2 regions of the Embleya australiensis genome follow, and region 1 is predicted to be linked to the other one. Evidence: riboswitches for the same ligand, from Rfam matches in the RefSeq annotation. Region 1 holds a riboswitch; the other holds the start of a gene.
The links. Region 1 has a riboswitch for cyclic di-AMP ahead of ACMXN5_RS41080 (NlpC/P60 family protein). Riboswitches for the same ligand answer to the same signal wherever they lie in the genome.

Region 1 (9,311 bases):
GGTCGAATCCTGGCTGCTCCGGCTCCCGCTCGACGCGGCAGATCGGTGACCACCCCCGTCCGCACCCCGCCCGCCCGTCGTACCACCGCACCGCCGGCCCCCGGCGTCGTGCGGCCACCCCTTGTGTCAGGAGCCACCCGGATGACCGAGCACGCCCGGCGAACCGCCCTGGGGAACGCCCCCGTTGCGCCCACCGAGCACGCCTTCCCCGACCCCGCCAAGCTGTTCGCCGACGTGCTCTTCGATCCGCCGGCCGGTCCCGACGCGGCGATCGCCGGGCCGGTCCGGGACGCGCTGACCTACCGCCGGGTGGGGTGGCTGCACGAGCGCATATCCGGCGATGATCCGCTCCTGCACCATCCGGCGTACCTGCGCGAACTGCTCGAACTCGCCGCGATGGTCGACCCGAGCGTGTTCCACGTGATGTTCCTGCACCACTGCATGACCCTCGGCCCCGCGCTGGACTTCGGGGCGAGCCCCGAGGACATCGCCGAACTGGCCCTCGGCCCCACGATCGGCGCCGCGCTGATGACCGAGGCGGGCCGGGGTAACAGCTCCGCCGGCATCCGCACCGAGGCGGTCTGGGACCCGGTGGGTGAGACGTTCGACCTGTACACCCCGGACGCCGGGGCGAGCAAGTACCCGCCCAACGTGGGCCTTTGCGGGGTGCCCCGAGTGGCGGTCGTCGGCGCGCGGATCGTGGTGGACGGCATCGGCCGGGGCACCGGGCTGTTCCTGGTGCCGCTGCGGGACGAGGCCGGCCCGTGCCCGGGGGTGGTGATCACGCCACGACCGCCGACCGGTCTGCTGCCGCTGGACTACGCGGCCGTACGCTTCGATCACGTCCGGGTGCCCGCCGACCGCTGGTTGCGCGACGGGGCCACGATCACCGCGCCGAACGGCCATCACGACCCGCTCGATCCGGCGGCCCGCAGCCGGCGCAGTCAGGGCCAGAGCAGGTTCGCGTGGGGAGCGATCGCCACCGGGATGGCCGCCGTCACGCGCGCCGCGACCGCGATCGCCCTCGCCCACGCCCACCGGCGCCGCACGGTCGGCCCCTTCGATCCGGAAACCCCGGCGCTGGCCCACCGCAATCAGCAGCGCGCACTGTTCGGCGCCCACGCGGCGGCCTTGACCGCGACGGTGCTGGCCCGCCGGGCGACCGACCTGTGCTGGCGGTTGCCGGTGCACCGGGGGGCCGATCGGGGTCTGCCCCCGGCCACGATGCGCACCGCCTCGCTGCTCAAGGTGACCACCGATCGACTCGCCGAACAGGCCGTGTCGCGCTGTCGGCGGGCGTGCGGCGCGTTCGGCTTCTTCGCGGAGAACCGGCTGATCGACTACCAGGGCCTGGCGATGGCCTTCAACGCGGCGGGCGGCGACAACCAGTTGATCCTCCTCGACGCGGGCTGGTCGATGGCGACCGGCATCGACTACGAGCCCCCGGCAGCCCCCGACGACGCCGACGCTCCCGACGCCCCGGGCCGCGCCACCGCGCCCCTCGAACGCGCCGGCTGGGCCGGCCTGTTCCGCGCTCGCGAGCGACTGCTGCACGAAGGACTCGTCGAGCGGCTGCGGATCGGTGCGGAGCGGGGGACCGACCCGTTCGTCCTCCGCAACGACTGCGCCGATGCCGCCGAGCGCCTGGGCGAGGCGCACGCGGCGCGGATCACCGTCGAGGCGCTGATCCACGACGCCCGCCCGACGTTCGGGCACCGCGTGCCCGAGCCGGTGCTCGACGACCTGTGCCTGGTCCGGGTCCTGGAGGAAGTCACGGCACACGACGGCTGGTTCCTGGCCGCCGGTCTGCTCACCGCCGACGAGGTCCGCGCCCTGTCGGCCCGGATCGACGCCGCGTGCGCCCGACTGGCGCCGCACGCCCGGGCATTGGTCGACCTGCTGGACGTACCGCCGGGCCTGGTCCGGGGCGCCCTGGCCGGGGACGACCCGATCGGCGACCTGACGACGTGACGCCCCGCCGCCCCCGGATCCGCCTCCCCGGGCGCCACCCTCCTGACTCCCCATACCTCCACAGGGCGCCCCGCCCCGACCCGCGCACCCCCGCCGGGCCGTTCGGGACGCGCGCGCACCACCCCTCGGACCACGGACAAACGGAGCTTCGATGAACCCTGCACCTTCGACGGCCGTCCCGACCGGGATCGCCCCCGAGTACCTGTCCGATCCGGACGCCGACCGTATCCGCGCGTTGATCGACCACGTGTGCGGACACGGCGCGGCGGACATTCTCCGGGCCGCGCTGCCGCCGGGAGTTCCCGACGCGGTCGTGGACATGGTGTCCCGGCACTGCCGCTTCGACCACGCCGCGCTGCTCGTGTTCCCGGAGCGGCTCGGCGACCTGCTCGACCGACTGCCGCACTGGGGATTACGCACCATCGAGGTCGTGCCCAGCACCGTCGTTCGCAACCGCATCGCCGAACGCCTGGGCCTGCGCGCGGAATCGGTCGACGTACACATCGTGCGCTGCTCGCTGCCCGGCGACGGGGTCGCCGCCTGCGAGGGCCGCAACCTCGAACTGTTCGCCGTGGCACCGGTCCCGGGAGCCGACTTCGCCCGACTACGGGCCGAGGAGCGCGCCCGCAACGGCGAGACGCACTTCGCCTTCCGCGTGGTCGAGCCGACTCCGGTCACCCTCCTGGATCTGCACGACCTGCTGGTGTCCCGGGACGAGGTACTGCGGGACGGCGGCGGCTTCAATCCGCACGAGGACACCTTCGTGCTGTACTTCCGCAGCACCGGTGAACCGGCCTCGGACCGCTGGCCGCGCCGCCTGGAGATCCTGGCCACCGGTTCGTATCCCGAGGTTCTGCGGCGCCACGCGGCTCCGGACCCGGCGTCCGGTCGGGCCGGTTCGCCGGCGCACGAGGATCCGCCGCGCGAGGACCCGACCCGGGAGATGTTGCACCTGGTCACCGGCGCGTGGGTGACCCAGGCGATCGGTGTCGCGGCACGGCTGGGCCTGGCCGACCACCTCGGCGACGGGTCCCGGTCGGTGGCCGAGCTGGCCGAGGCGGCGGGTGCCGAACCGGACCGCCTGGGGCGGCTGATGCGCCTGCTGGCCGGGCACGGGGTGTTGCGGGTCGAGGCGGACGGACACTACCGGCTCACCGAGCGCGGTGCGCTGCTGCGCACCGATCGGGACGGATCGTTGGCCGCGCTGGCGGACCTGTACAGCGGTCTGTTCTTCACGTCGTATCTCGGCCTGGAACACACGGTGCGCACCGGCGAGGACGCGTTCACCCGGGTGCACGGCCGGGAGTCGTTCGAATATTTCGCCGAACACCCGGACGACGCCCGGCTGTTCCGGGAGGCGATGGCGTTCGGCACGATCGTCTTCGACGCGGTGCCGGCCGCCCTGGACCTGCCGCCGGCCGCGACGGTGGTCGATGTCGGGGGCGGCGACGGGGAGTTGCTCCTACGCGTGTTGCGCGAGCATGCGACCGCGCGCGGGGTGCTCTTCGAGCGGGGGCATGTGGTCGACGCCGCCCGGGAGTTGCTCACCGCATCGGCCGCCGAGGACCGGTGCGATCTGGTGGTCGGCGACTTCTTCACCGATCCGCTGCCCGGTGGCGGAGACGTGTACCTGCTGGCCCGGATCCTGCACGACTGGGCGGATGCCGAGTGCCTGGTCGTGTTGCGGGCGCTGGCCCGGGCGATGCCGGTCGACGCACGCCTGGCGATCGTCGAACGGCCGATCGTCGAGGCGGGCGGGTCGGTGTTGCCGCTGCGCTTCGACATCCAGATGATGACCAACGCCCGGGGCCGCGAGCGCACGGTGGCGGAGTATCGCGCGTTGCTGGCCGAGGGCGGCTTCGAACTGCTCGACCTGCGACCGCTGCCGCTGGACATGGCGGTACTCACCGCCCGACCGCGTCTTACGCAGGAGTAGCTACCCGGCGCACGTGCAGGCAGCGGATGTGCGACGGCGCCGTGCCCCCGACCACGGTCGGGGGCACGGCGCCGAGCCACTGCTGTCACAGCTACCGCCACTGCTGTGCGATGCTCACCCGGGCGCCGCCGCGGCCGGGTCGCGCGATCAGTTCGGGCGGGTCGCGCCGGCGATCGGCATGGTGTTGATCGAGGCGATCTCCACCGGCTTGCGCGAGTTGGCGGCGTGCACCATCTTGCCGTCGCCGATGTAGATGCCGACGTGGCTGATGCCCGAGTAGAAGAACACCAGGTCGCCGGGCTGCAGGTTGGCGATCGACACGTGCGGGTCGGCGGCGAACTGGTCGTTGGTCACGCGCGGCAGCGAGATGCCCGCCGCCTTGTACGCGGCCTGGACCAGACCCGAGCAGTCGTACGCGTTCGGGCCGGTGGCGCCGTACACGTACGGCTTGCCGACCTGCGCCTTGGCGAAGGCGACGGCCTGGAGGGCCTTGCTCGACGCGTTCGAGGAACCGCCGGTGGGCGCCTGGTTGCCCTTCGAGCCGCCGGTGGCGGGCTTGGCGGCGGGCTTGGCCGCGACGTCGACCGACGGCTTGCTCGTCGGCTTCGGCGCGGTCTTGCCGGTGACCGTGGTCTTCGGCTGGACCTGGATGCTTGGCTTGGCCGGGGCCTCCGCCTTGGGCTGCGCGGGCGCCGAGCCGGTCAGCCGCAGGGTCTGGCCGATCTCGATCAGGTCCGGGCCGGACAGGAGCACGTCGCGGTTGAGCTGGTACAGGCTCTGCCAGCCGCCGGAGACCTTGTTGGTCAGCGCGAGCTGGGACAGCGTGTCACCGGCCTGGACCAGGTAGCGGGCCTTGTCCGCGGCGGTGGTGGCCGCGGGCGCGGCGACCTCGGCCTGGACCGGGGCACTCTCGACCGCGGCGGTCGGCGTGGCCGACAGCACGGCGGAGGCGCCGGTGGGGGCCTGGTCGGTGGTGGGGACCTGTGCGTGGGCCGCACCGGCGCCGGCGACCGGGATGACGGCTCCCATGCCGGCGATGCCCACCGCCGCGACGAAGCGGCGGACGTTGGCGGGGCGGGCGGCTCGGTGGCGAGCGTTTGCGGACAGCATGAAATGGGGTCCTCTCCTGTCGCCTACGAGGTGAGCTGTCGGATTCGGACTGGAGCAGCCCGGTCGCTTCACGCGACTTCACCCCTAGCCGTCACCGGAACGATCCCGGCCACGGCGATTCACCTGGTTCCCCCGCTCCCGTCGGATTCTTCGCTGTAGACATCCCGCTGCCGGCGACGGGATTCGGCGTACCGGCGGCAGGGTTCACCCGAAAGGTGAATCGGCGAGAAAGGTAGGCAATGCGATGGGGAGATCACAACCGAATCCCAGACATTGTGCGGAGCGTAAAGGCGGAATAAAGGCGACATCTCGGCCGGCTTCGGTCGGAAGCACCCGCGATGACGAGGGCGTATCTCGGAGAGTGGCGTGACGGAGCGGTAACGGAAAATAGTCGAGATCCGTCGCCGGCCACCGAAAATGAATTGCAACCCGAAGTCGGCTATATAATTTATGTCCGTTTTATCCATGCGGGCTACATCACATTCCGGGCATCGGGCCGGCCGCCCCCCCGTGCCTACGCCCCGGCAGAGGGGCTTTCCACCGGACGGACGCGCCGGGGACCGTCACTGGTGCGGTCTCCTGCTCCTGGGTCCGGGTTTCACTCCGGCGCAACCCAGGCCGGATCGACGCGGGGGTAGGGGGCGGAATCAAGCCACATGAACAAAGTGTTCAACACGAATCATGCGACATGATCCATTGACATCGATCCGTGCGTCTCGGCATGCTGTGACCATGTCGTCGACTCCGGACACGCCCGCGACCCCCGAATCCCACGACCCCTTCACCGCGCCCGACCCCGAGCAGGCGCGGGCCCGGCGCGTACACGCCTCCCTGTTCCGGATCGCCGAGCGGCACGCGGCCACCGACGAGCAGCGCGCGCGGCAGGTGCACCCGTACATGCTCGGCCCGCACGAGGCGATCCGGCTGGTGTCGTTCCTGCTCGGCGGTATCGCGCAGCCCGCCGACGGCGAGCCGGCGGTCGACCACGCCGACATCACCGCCGCGCTGAGCCTGATCCCGATGGCCAGGGGCGAGATGGACGACCTGGAGGCGGGGCTGCTCCGAATGGCCCGGGGGCGCGAGATGACCTGGCAGGAGATCGCCTTCGGCCTGGGCCTGGGCACCCCGCAGGCGGCCCGCCAGCGCTACGAGCGCCTGCTCGGCCGCACCACCCCCGAGCCGGAGGACGACCCGGCCGCTCGGGCCTGAACGCGCGCGGGTCGGCTCGCAACACCCACCGGGTCAGCCCGCGAAGACCTCGACCAGGGACCAGATCGCCAGGCCGAGCATGCACACCCCGCCGATCCGCTGCACGGTCTGCAACGGCATGCGCTTGGCGATGAACCGCCCGGCGAGCAGCGCCAGCGCGGACACCGACATCAGCGCCGCGACCGAGCCGATCGCGGTGGACCAGGTGCCGTTGGTGGCGGCCAGGTTGGCGGTGGTGATCTGGGTCAGGTCGCCCCACTCGCTGATGAACACGGCCATGAAGGCGGTCGAGAACACCGCCCGGAATCCGGTGATCCGCGCCCCGCCGCCGTCCGCGTCCTCGTCGTCGGCACCACCGCGCAGCAGCATGAACGCGCCGAAGCCGAACAGCGCGGCGGAGACGAGCTTGACGATCCAACCGGGCAGCAGGCCGAGCAGGCCGCCCGCGCCCACGGCGAGCGCGACGTGCACGGCGAACGCGGTCGAGGTACCGAACCAGACGTAGAGCGGGCGCATGCGCGTGCCCATGGCGAGCGACGCGAACATGGTCTTGTCCGGGAGCTCGGCGAGGAAGATCAGCCCGAAGGCGGTCAGGATCGCCAGGAGGTCGAGGTGCATTCCGGGTGGCTTTCTGCGAGAGCCGGGCCCCGGGTCTTCACGAAGCGCCGCTCGGCGGATTGGAGGACCACTCGGCCCGGCACGACGGGGTGCGTCCGCGAGATTCGCGGACGCGTCGTTGCCTGGCCGAAGGTCTCGCCCACCCGTGATGATCGGGCCCGGCCACCGGGAGCCCGAGGGCTCCAGCATGTCGACGACCGGTTCGCGGGGCTACTCCCCTTCGCTGGCTGCGACCCTACCGCATGCGTACGACCCGCCCGAGCATCGCCGCGCGGGCCCGGGTCCGGCTCACGATGCCAGGCAGCGGGCCAGCGACCAGCGCAGTTGCTCCTCGTCCAGCGGCGTGCCCAGGGTCAACACCTGCAACATCGTGCCGTCCAGGAGCGTGACCGCCGCCGCCGCGGCGGGTGATCCGAACCGATCGGCCAGGGAGCCGCCGATCCCCTCGACCCACGCCCGCGCGAAACCGCGCAGCTCGGGACTGCGCGCCGCGGCCAGATACAACTCGTACTCGACCAGCGCCCGAGGGCGGTCCGCGAGGTATTCGGCGGTGAGCGTGGTGAGCACGCCGGGCACGTCGTCGCTGCCCCGGATCCGCGCCGCCCAGTCGTCCACCATCCGCACCGTCTCCGCCGACGCGTACTCCAGCGCCGCGGCGACCAGGTCGTCGAGCGACGCGAAGTAGTACGTGGTCGCCCCCAGCGGGACCTCGGCCCGCGCCGCGACCAGGCGGTGCGTGGTGTTGCCGACGCCCACCTCGGCGATGGCCTGGACGGCGCCGCGCACGATCCGCAACCGGCGGCCCTCCGGATCCCGGGTCGCGGTCAATGCGCACCACCCAGGTTCAGCACCACCACGCCCGCGATCACCAGGGCCATCCCGAACGCCTTGAGCAGCGTCATCGGCTCGTTCAGGAACACCGCGCCGACCAGGGCGATCGCCACCGTCCCGAGCCCCGACCAGATCGCGTACGCCGTGCCCACCTGCAACTGGCGCAGCGAGAGCGTCAGGAGATAGAAGGCGCCGGCATAGCCGCCCAGGCAGGCCAGCGTCGGCCACAGCCGGGTGAAGCCGTCGGTGCTCTTGAGCAGACTGGTCGCGATCACCTCACACGAGATCGCCAACCCCAGGAACAACCAGGCCATGTGCCCTCCCCACCGAGTTGTACAGATGTACAAGTACAAATGTACTGGAGCGGGGTGTGCGGTCGCCGGCCCCCGGCGGGCCTGGTCGTGGTGGTGGGTAGGCTGCGCCGATGCCCACCGAACGGCCCGAACGGCTCGATCCGCGCCGGTGTGCGACGGCTGCCCGGTTGGGCGCGTGTGCCGTGGCGCTCCCGCCGTCCGTCGGCCGGACCCGGTTGATCGCGGTGGACGGGATCGGCGGCTCGGGCAAGACCACGTTCGCCGACACGCTCACCGCGCACCTGCCCGGCGCGCCCGTGGTGCGGTTGGACGACTTCGCCCGGCCCGGCGACTTCTTCGGCTGGCTGCCGCGGTTGCGCGAGCAGTTGCTGGCGCCGCTGGCCCGGCACGAGCCGGCGCGGTGCGACATCTACGACTGGCCCGCCTATCGGATCGGCGGCTACCGCGAGATACCGGCCGCCCCGGTGGTGATCCTGGAGGGCGTCGGCGCGGCCCGCCGGGAACTCGCTACGGTCACCGCGCTGCGCGTCCTGGTCGACACTCCGGCCGAGGTCGCCGCCGCCCGCACGCTGGAGCGCGACGGGCCCGGACTCGCCTGGTTCTGGCGGTTGTGGCGCACCGCCGAGGCCGCGCACCTGGCCGCCGACCGTCCGTGGGAGCGCCCCCATCTGCGCGTCGACGGCACGAGTGGCCGGCTCGTGCCGCCCGGATCGCCCGCCTCACCAGCCGAGGCCGTCGCCGGATCCGGGTGAGCCCGCCGCCCGGGGAGTGGGCGGCGGGCTCGATCGGGCTACTTGCGGGCCAGTCGGCGGGCGGCGGTGTCCATCGCCTGGGCCCGGCGGTCCTCGGCCAGGTCGGCGATCTCCTCCGGGCTGGTGCTGTTCGCCCGCGCGTACTCCTCCGCCATCGCCTGCGAACTCGACCAGCCGCTCCAGTAGTTCTCGGTCCGGCTGAGCCCGGAGCCGTGTTCGAGGGCGGCGGTGTCGGCGGCCAGGGCGTGCGCCGTGTAGATGTCCATCATCCGGCCGGCGGGAACGCCGACGTGCGGGATGTAGCTCAGGATCTGCGCACTCGCGAGGGTCTGGTACTTGCGGTTCCAGGTCGCCTCGGTGACCCCCGCCTCGCGCGCCGCCACGATCGACTCGTCGCGCAGACCGTCCATCGTGCCCAGCGCGTTGAACGCCTGCCGGGCCTCGACGTCCATCGCCGGCAGCGCCCCCGGCGCCTTGACCACCGGGTGTGCGGCCAGCACGCCGGCGGCGTGTTCGACGGTGGCGCCGTGCATCACCGCGAACGCCTCGGGGTCGTTGCCCGCGCCGGTG
Region 2 (9,311 bases), on a different replicon from region 1:
CCACGGCCTGCTGCGCAAGGACGAGCCCGAGCAGGTCGAGCGGGACTACGTGGCGGCCACCGGGGTCTCGCTCAAGGTGGTCAACGCCCAGGAACGCTTCCTGATCGCGCTCGCCGGGGTGACCGACCCCGAGGAGAAGCGGAAGATCATCGGGCGCGAGTTCATCCGGGTCTTCGAGCAGGCCGCCGCCGAGGTGGTCGCCGAGGCGGGCGCGCACGGCGAGGAGGTCGAGTTCCTGGTCCAGGGCACGCTCTACCCGGACGTGGTCGAGTCCGGCGGCGGCACCGGCACCGCGAACATCAAGTCGCACCACAACGTCGGCGGGCTGCCCGAAGACCTCCAGTTCAAGCTGATCGAGCCGCTGCGCAAGTTGTTCAAGGACGAGGTGCGCGCGGTCGGCGAGCAGTTGGGCCTGCCCTCGGAGATCGTCTGGCGGCAGCCGTTCCCGGGCCCCGGTCTGGGGATCCGGATCATCGGCGAGGTCACCGCCGACCGGCTGGAGATCCTGCGCGAGGCGGACGCGATCGCCCGCGAGGAGTTGTCCCGCGCCGGGCTCGACCGGGAGATCTGGCAGTGCCCCGTGGTGCTGCTGGCCGACGTGCGCTCGGTCGGCGTCCAGGGCGACGGCCGCACCTACGGCCACCCGATCGTGCTGCGTCCGGTGTCCTCGGAGGACGCCATGACCGCCGACTGGTCGCGCCTGCCCTACGACCTGCTGGCCCGGATCTCCAACCGGATCACCAACGAGGTCCGGGAGATCAACCGGGTCACTCTCGATGTGACGAGCAAGCCCCCGGGCACCATCGAGTGGGAGTAGCCTCCCGCGTCGCTCCGCCCGCTGCGCTCGATCGGGTCCACCACCTCGATCGCACGTGCTTTCGCCGGCCTCCGCCCGATTTCGGACGGGGGCCGGCGGCGTTCCCGGAGCCCGCCGCGGCCGGGCCGACGAGCCGGCGGGACGCCTTGTGGGATACGGGGGTTGGCGTCGCGGCGGGTCTTCGATCGAGATTGCGCGCGATCGCCGGACCGGGCCGGTACGGCCCTCTCGGATGCGGCACAATGTGCCGCTGAACGAGCACGTTCGTATGTGGTGGTGGGGAGGGCGTGGCGAAGTGGCGCACGGTGTCGGTGTGCACGGACCGGACTGTCATTGCGTGGTCCGGGAGGAATACCGCAGGACCGTCGCCGATTTCGAGACGCTGCGGCGGGCGCTGGCCCGCAAGGAGGGTGTGCCCTCGGCGGTCGCCCACTCCGACGGCGGCGCGCGCCAGTGGATCTCCGACGAACTGCGGGGCAAGGCCCAGGACTTGGCCACCATACGGCGGGCCCAGGGGCGGGCCTGGCTACAGGTGTTGGGCGGTCGTGCGCTGATCGTGCTGTGGTTCCTGGTCGCCGTGCTCGTCCTGGTGCAGGCGCTGACCGCGATCGGCGCGGGCTGGACCGGCTCGCGCACCGCCGGGATCGTGGCGGCCGTGGTGGTCGCCGGAGCGCTCAGCGTGGTCGGCTGGGCCGCCCGGGCCGGGGGCGGCGTGTTCGCGCCCGTACGGGGCCTGGACGGGCGCCTGTCCACCTCCAAGGCGGTCGCCGCGCTGTGGATGGTGGCGCTGATGTACTGCTTCGCCTTCCTGGGCATGCGGCTCGCCGCGGCCTCCGGGGACGGACAGCGGGACCGGCTGCTCGATCGGCTGGGCGACGTCGCGCTCGACCAGATCACCCTGGTGGCCGCGCCGCTGCTCGCCGCGGTGGCGGTACGCCGGATCGTCGGCGACAAGGTCGGCCGCCGGGTGCTGCAAAAGCTCCGCGCCGACCAGGCGGCGCTGCGCGACCTGGTCACCGACGACGCGGGTCGGGCCTCGTTCGTGGACGCCCAGTACGTCCTGGTCAACCTGGTCGCGGTCGGCTTCGTCGTGGTCGGTCTGGCCCGCGACCCCGATCGGCTCCCGGACATCCCGGCCACGCTGGTCGCGCTCGCCGTGGTCTCGGTGGTCACCTACCTCGCCGGCAAGCTGGCGGAGAACGACCGCCCGGTGATCCTGTCCGTGGTGCGCGTGCGCACACGCGGCGACCTGGACTCCGCGGTCCGCCAGGGCGACGACATCGAGGTGCGCGGGATCAACCTCGCGGCGGGTGGCTCGCACGAGGCGGACCTGCTGGCGCGCGTGGTGGTCAAGTTCGGCGCGGTCCACGTGCACGCCCCGCTGATCCCGGCCGACACCGGCTTCGCCAACCCCTCCGACGCGTGCGTGGTCGTCCCGGTCCCGGTCGACGTGGAACCGGGCCGGGTGGAGCTGTGCGTGGTGTCCGCCTCCGGCGTGGAGTCGGCGCCGTACGAGATCCAGATCGCGGGCTGAGCGGAGCGGAACACGCAGGCGGGCCGGGTCGAGGACATCGACCCGGCCCGCACTCGTCTCGACGCGAGCGGCGCTACAACTTCTGTACCGGCGCGTAGCGCAGCAGCAGGGTCTTCTCGCCGCCCGCGCCGAAATCGATGGTCGCCTTCGCCTTGTCACCGGTCTCGGCGGTGGACACCACCGTGCCCAGGCCGAACTTGTCGTGGGTGACCCGGTCGCCCGGGGACAGCGCGATGGCCGGGCGCTCCTTGATCTGCGCGCCCTTGCCGAAGCCGCCGCGCGAGCCGACCGTCGACTTCGTCGCCGACATCGCCTTGGCCGCCGACGGCGAGGTGCCGCGCCAGTCGACCAGCTTCTCCGGCAGTTCGGTCAGGAAGCGCGACGGCGGGTTGTAGGACGGCGCGCCCCACGCGCTGCGCATCTTCGCCAGGGTGACGTAGAGCCGCTCGCGGGCGCGGGTGATGCCCACGTAGGCCAGCCGGCGCTCCTCCTCCAACTCCTTCGCGTCGCCGAGCGAGCGCATGTGCGGGAAGACGCCGTCCTCCAGGCCGGTGAGGAACACCGTGGGGAACTCCAGGCCCTTGGCGGTGTGCAGGGTCATCAGGGTGACCACGCCGCCGTCCTCGGCGTCGCTCGGGATCTGGTCGGAGTCGGCCACGAGCGAGACCCGCTCCAGGAAGTCGGCGAGCGTGCCCGAGCCGCCCTCCTGGGCTTGGGCCTGCTCGAACTCCAGTGCCACCGCAGCGAGTTCCTGAAGGTTCTCGATCCGGGTCTCGTCCTGCGGGTCGCTGGAGGCCTGCAACTCGGCGAGGTAGCCGCTCTGTTCCAGGATCGCCTCCAGGACGGTCGCCGGACCCGCGCCGCCGTCCACCACCGCGGTGAGGTCGTCCAGGAGCCGGACGAAGCCCTTGACCGCGTTGGCCGAGCGCTTGGCCAGCCCCGGCGCGTCGTCGGCCCGGCGCAGCGCCTGGGCGAACGGGATGCGGTCGCGGGTCGCGAGCACGTCCAGGCACGCCTCGGCCCGGTCGCCGATGCCGCGCTTGGGCACGTTCAGGATCCGGCGCAGCGAGACCGTGTCGTCGGGATTGGCCAGCAGGCGCAGGTAGGCGAGCACGTCGCGGACCTCGCGGCGCTCGTAGAAGCGCACGCCGCCGACGACCTTGTACGGCAGGCCGACCCGGATGAAGACTTCCTCGAAGACGCGGGACTGGGCGTTGGTCCGGTAGAACACCGCGACCTGTCCCGGCTTGGTGTGGCCCGCGTCGGTGAGGCGGTCCACCTCGTCGGCGACGAACTGCGCCTCGTCGTGCTCGTCGTCCGCGACGTAGCCGACGATGGGGGTGCCGGCGCCGGCGTCGGTCCACAGGTTCTTCGCGCGCCGGTTGCTGTTGCGCTCGATCACCGCGTTGGCCGCGCTCAGGATGGTCTGCGTGGAGCGGTAGTTCTGCTCCAGCAGGATCGTGGTGGCGTTCGGGTAGTCGGCCTCGAAGTCGAGGATGTTGCGGATGGTCGCGCCGCGGAACGCGTAGATCGACTGGTCCGCGTCGCCGACCACGCACAACTCGGCCGGTTCGAGCCCGACGAGCCCGGCCTCGGCGGGGTTGACCAACTCGCCGTCCACCGTCAGGCGCGGGCCGCTGCCGGCCGCGCCGCCGACCAGCTCGCGCACCAGCGTGTACTGCGCGTGGTTGGTGTCCTGGTACTCGTCCACCAGCACGTGCCGGAACCGTCGCCGGTAGTGCTCGGCGACGTCCGGGAACGCCTGGAGCAGGTGCACCGTGGTCATGATCAGGTCGTCGAAGTCGAGCGCGTTGGCCTGGCGCAGCCGCTCCTGGTACATCGTGTAGGCCTGCGCCAGTATGCGCTCGGACTCGTTGATCGCCTTGGCCGCGAAGTCCTCGTGGTCGATCAGTTCGTTCTTGAGGTTGGACACCTGCGCGTTGAACTTGCGCGGCGGGAACTTCTTCGGGTCCAGGTCGAGGTCGCGGCAGACCATCGCCATCAGCCGCTGCTGGTCGGCCGAGTCGTAGATGGAGAACGAGGAGCTCATGCCGAGCTTCTTGTACTGCTGCCGCAGGATGCGTACGCAGGCCGAGTGGAAGGTGGACACCCACATCGCCTTGGTGCGCGGCCCGACCAGCGCCTCGACCCGCTCGCGCATCTCGGCGGCGGCCTTGTTGGTGAACGTGATCGCCAGGATCTCGCCGGGGTGCACGTGCCGGGAGGCGAGCAGGTGGGCGATGCGGTGGGTCAGCACACGGGTCTTGCCGGAGCCCGCGCCCGCCACGATGAGCAGCGGGGACCCCTCGTGCACGACCGCGGCGCGCTGTTGCGGGTTCATCCCGTCGAGCAGCCGGGCCGGGTCCACCACGGGGCGCGGGGCGCCGTTGCGGTAGTAGGCGTCGCGCGGCTCGGGCGGCGGTGCGTACTGCCCTTCGTACAGGTCGTCCGGATAGTCCTCCGGCAGGCCGTACACGTGGTTCTCGTCCGGCTCGGGCGGCAGCGGGATCTCGTCCGCGGAGCCGGCGGGGGACTTCTTGGCCGCGGTGTCGAAACCGGGCAGGGGGATGTCGTCGAAGAGGCTGCTCATCGTTCCCCGAGTCTAGGTGGGTGTCGGGCGGGTCGTGCCCGGGCCGTTGTCGCGGGCAGGGATCATTGCGCCGACAACCATCTTCGCCCCGTCGGACATCGGGTCGGTTCGGGTCGGAGCGAGTCGGATCAAGGGAGTACATCGTGCTGGACGATCGCGACGTGGAGCGGGTCCTGGTGCTGGCCGCGCACCCGGACGACATCGACTTCGGGGCGGCGGGGACGGTCGCCACGTGGACCGAGGCGGGCATCGAGGTGAGCTACTGCCTGGTCACCGACGGGGACGCGGGCGGGTTCGATCCGGCGGTGCCCCGGTCCGAGATCGGCGGGATCCGGCGGGCCGAGCAGAGCGCGGCGGCGGCGCACGTGGGGGTGCGGCAGCTGTACTGGCTGGGGTATCCGGACGGGCGCTTGGCGGCCTCCATGGAACTGCGGCGCGACATCAGCCGGGTGATCCGGCAGGTGCGCCCGCAGCGCATGGTGATCCCGAGTCCGGAGCGGGACTGGACCCGGTTGGCGCCGAGCCACCCCGACCACCTGGAGGCCGGCGAGGCGGCGATGCGGGCCATCTATCCGGACGCGCGCAACCCGTTCGCCCACCCCGAACTGCTGGAGGCGGAGGGGCTGAAGGAGTGGACGGTGCCGGAGACCTGGCTGTCGCCGACCGCGGCGCCGAACCACGCGGTGGACGTGACGGAGGTGTTCGAGCGCAAGATCGCGGCGCTGCTGTCGCACGAGAGCCAGACGGGCCATCTGCCGGAGCTGCGCGAGCACGTCGTGTCGATGCTGGAGGGCAACGCGGCGCGGTTCGACCTGGGCGCCGGACGTATGGCCGAGGTGTTCCGGGTGGTGGACACCCGCTAGCGGCGGCGGGACCGGCCGCTCAGGTCCACATCACGGCGATGGCGATGTTCGCCACGGTCAGCAGGCCGATCGCGCCGAGGACGCGCGCGGACACCCGGTCCGCGGCGCGGTTGCCCCACACCAGCAGCAGGATGACCAGCAGGATGCCGAGCTTGGTGCCGATCTTGGCGGTGTCCACGTCCCGGTCCAGGCCGGACTGCACCACGCCCACCAGGGCCAGGCCGGTGACGAGCATGGTCAGCGCGCCGTGCGTCATCGCGGGCACGATCCGCACGTCGCCGGTGCGCAGCGCGGACATCTGGGTGAGGAAGCCGCCGAGCAGGGCCGCGATGCCCACGATGTGCAGCACCAGCAGGATCTGCCGCAGAACGTCCACGTCGTACAACCCCTCGTCGATCGTCGCCCCGGTGGGCATCCGGCCGGCGTTCTCGGCGCCGACGCCAAGACCCCCGCCGCCGTCCGGCAGCCTAGCCGGCGGCGGTTCACGCCTCACCATCGGTCGAATGCCATTAAAGATCGCCAAAAGGGATCAAGATCGACTTTAGGGAATCCGGGCGCTTTTCCCGTGATACGCGGAGATGGAAACGGTGACATTGGTAAAGTTTTGGCAATACGAAGGCCAATGGTGATGGTCCTGACACGCGTGTGACTAGTGTTCTGCGGCAGGCGATCGGCTCGAGGTCGGCCACCCGGTCGACACGATCGCCTCCGCCGAATTCGGTGACGGGTTTCGGTGACGGTGGGCAACCACGGTCGTCGCGACGCGCAGCCGGAACCGGGGACCCTCGCAGTCCCTTGGGGTGAATCGGTGCTTCGGCACCGTAGGGCGCCTTCTTCCGCCCGAACCCGTCAGCTAACCCGGTAGGCGGCCGAGGAAGGAGACCCGCCACCAGTGGCGTCCCAACGTCGACCCGGGCAACACCGCAAGCCCAAGCCGCGCACCGCCGTGCGTACCGCCGCGACCGTCGTTACGGCCGCCGCGACGATGACCGGCGTGATGACCTTCGCCGGCACCGCGAGCGCGGATCCCGCGCAGTCGTTCCAGCAGACCAAGGACCGCGTCAACCAGCTGCACAGTGACGTGATCAAGGCCACCGACGCCGCCAACGGCGTCGAGGAGCAGATCGAGAAGCAGCAGGGCACCGCGAACCAGACGCAGGCCCGGATCACCGAGGAACAGGCCGCGCTGAACGCCCTGCGCGACCAGATCGGTGTCCTGGCGGCCAACCAGTACCGCAGCGGCGGCCTCCCGCCGTCGCTCTCGCTCGCGCTCAGCGGCGACCCCGAGGGTTACCTGCAGAAGTCGCAGATGTTGTCCCAGCTCGACGGCCAGCAGGCCGCCAAGCTGAAGCAGATCGCGGCGCAGGCCCGAGTTCTCCAGCAGGACCGCACCGAGGCCTCCTCGCAGCTCGCGGAACTGGAGAAGCTGCGCACCGACCTGAACAAGAACAAGACCGACATCCAGGCCAAGCTGGCCGAGGCGCAGCGGTTGCTCAACACGCTCACCGAGCAGCAGAAGAAGGAAGTCCTCGACTCGGACGAGCACGCGAACGACAGCACGCGGGGCAACGACCGCAGTTCGCGGGACAAGGACAAGGACACCGCGCCGGCGACCAGCGTCCCGGCGTCCGGTCGGGCCCAGGCCGCGATCAACTTCGCGCTGGCACAGATCGGCAAGCCGTACGTCTCCGGTGCCGAGGGCCCCGGCTCGTACGACTGCTCGGGCCTGACCCAGGCGTCCTGGAAGGCGGCGAACGTCTCGCTCAGCCGCACCACTTGGACCCAGATCAACGACGGCCCCAGGATCGCCAAGAGCGCCCTCCAGCCGGGCGACCTGGTGTTCTTCTACTCGGACAACCGCCACGTGGGCATGTACATCGGCAACGGCCAGATCGTGCATGCCCCGCGTCCGGGCAAGACCGTGACCAAGGCGCCGCTGGACTCGATGCCGTTCCTCGCGGCCATCCGCCCCGGCTAGAGCCCTCGGGCACCCGGCACATACGACGGCGCCCGTCCTCGGAACGAATCCGAGGACGGGCGCCGTCGTCGTATGTGCCGGGCGTCCGCGACCGGTCAGACCAGTCGCCGGTCCGTCGCCCAGCGGGTCAGCTCGTGCCGGTTGGACAGCTGCAACTTGCGCAGCACGGCGGAGACATGGGTCTCCACCGTCTTGACCGAGATGACCAGTCGGCGGGCGATCTCCTTGTAGGCGTAGCCGCGCGCGATCAGCCGCAGCACCTCGCGCTCGCGCTGGGTGAGCCGGTCCAGGTCCTCGTCGATCGGCGGCACGTCGGTGGCCGCGAACGCGTCCAGTACGAAGCCCGCCAGGCGCGGCGAGAACACCGCGTCGCCCTCGCCGACCCGGCCGATCGCGCGGATCAGCTCGTCGCCGGTGATCGACTTGGTCACATAGCCCCGGGCGCCGCCCCGGATCACCCCGATCACGTCCTCCGCGGCGTCCGACACGGACAGCGCCAGGAAGCGCACCGCCGGGATCAGCGACGCGCACCGGCGCAACACCTCGACCCCGCCGCCGCCGGGCAGGTGCACGTCGAGCAGGACCACCTCGGGGCGGGTCTCGGTGACCACGGCCACCGCGCTCGCCACGTCGTCGGCCTCGCCGACCACCTCGACCGCCTCGCCGATCTCGGCGCGCACGCCGGTGCGGAACATCCGGTGGTCGTCGACGAGGACCACCCGGGTGCGGGGCGTGCCCTCGACGGGTGCGCTACTCGTCTCGGTGGTGTTCACGTGTTCGTCCTTCCCACAGCGGACCGGCCGGCGTCGGCGCGGCGCATCTCCAGCTCGACCTCGGTGCCCTCGCCGGGTTCGCTGCGGATGTTCGCGGCGCCCCCGTTGCGGCGCATGCGCCCGAGCACGGACTCTCGCACACCCAGCCGGTCTGCGGGTACGGAGTCCGGGTCGAAACCGGGCCCGCGGTCGCGGACGAACACCGTGACCGTGTCCTCGTCGGCCTCGCCGAACACCGAGATCGCCGCGCCGCCCGCGTACTTCGCCGCGTTCACCATCGCCTCGCGCGCGGCGGCGATCAGCGCGGAGAGCCGGTCGTCGACCGGGCAGTCGCCCACGCACACGATCTCGATCGACACCCCGTGCGCGTCCTCCACCTCGGCGGCGACCCCGCGCAGCGCGGCGGCGAAGGTGCGGTCCGGCTCCTCGCCGTCGGGGCGGTACAACCAGGCCCGCAACTCGCGCTCCTGCGCCCGGGCCAACCGGGCCACCTCGCGCGGGTCCTCCACCTGGCGCTGGATCAGGGTCAGCGTGTGCAGCACCGAGTCGTGCACGTGCGCGGCCACCTCGGCCCGCTCCTGGGCCCGGATGCGGGCCCGGCGCTCGGCGCCCAGCTCGCGGGTCTGCCGCAGCAGATACGGGCCGAAGATGACCAGCAGGCCGACCAGGAGCAGGCCCGCGCCGCGCATCGCGGCCAGCGCGTCGCCGATACCGCCGCGGCCGAGCGAGAAGAAGATCAGGCCCGCGACCACCAGC

Region 2: linked by a shared signal. The riboswitch ahead of ACMXN5_RS20100 (NlpC/P60 family protein) and the one ahead of ACMXN5_RS41080 (NlpC/P60 family protein) in region 1 are both predicted to bind cyclic di-AMP.

What each region holds. Positions count from the first base shown of each region.
Region 1 covers NZ_CP182423.1:2,472,919-2,482,229, forward strand. Annotated here, with positions in the region: gene ACMXN5_RS41065 (beta-ketoacyl synthase N-terminal-like domain-containing protein) at 1-49, shown strand, start outside; gene ACMXN5_RS41070 (acyl-CoA dehydrogenase family protein) at 142-1,971, shown strand; gene ACMXN5_RS41075 (methyltransferase) at 2,123-3,907, shown strand; gene ACMXN5_RS41080 (NlpC/P60 family protein) at 4,055-5,017, opposite strand; cyclic di-AMP (ydaO/yuaA leader) riboswitch at 5,024-5,180, opposite strand; gene ACMXN5_RS41085 (DNA-binding protein) at 5,750-6,226, shown strand; gene ACMXN5_RS41090 (TMEM165/GDT1 family protein) at 6,260-6,844, opposite strand; gene ACMXN5_RS41095 (TetR/AcrR family transcriptional regulator) at 7,133-7,672, opposite strand; gene ACMXN5_RS41100 (DMT family transporter) at 7,669-7,989, opposite strand; gene ACMXN5_RS41105 (uridine kinase family protein) at 8,100-8,741, shown strand; gene ACMXN5_RS41110 (hypothetical protein) at 8,780-9,311, opposite strand, start outside.
Region 2 covers NZ_CP182422.1:4,611,090-4,620,400, forward strand. Annotated here, with positions in the region: gene guaA (glutamine-hydrolyzing GMP synthase) at 1-817, shown strand, start outside; gene ACMXN5_RS20080 (hypothetical protein) at 1,155-2,351, shown strand; gene pcrA (DNA helicase PcrA) at 2,425-4,941, opposite strand; gene ACMXN5_RS20090 (PIG-L deacetylase family protein) at 5,085-5,804, shown strand; gene ACMXN5_RS20095 (hypothetical protein) at 5,824-6,180, opposite strand; cyclic di-AMP (ydaO/yuaA leader) riboswitch at 6,549-6,687, shown strand; gene ACMXN5_RS20100 (NlpC/P60 family protein) at 6,697-7,782, shown strand; gene ACMXN5_RS20105 (LuxR C-terminal-related transcriptional regulator) at 7,878-8,555, opposite strand; gene ACMXN5_RS20110 (ATP-binding protein) at 8,552-9,311, opposite strand, start outside.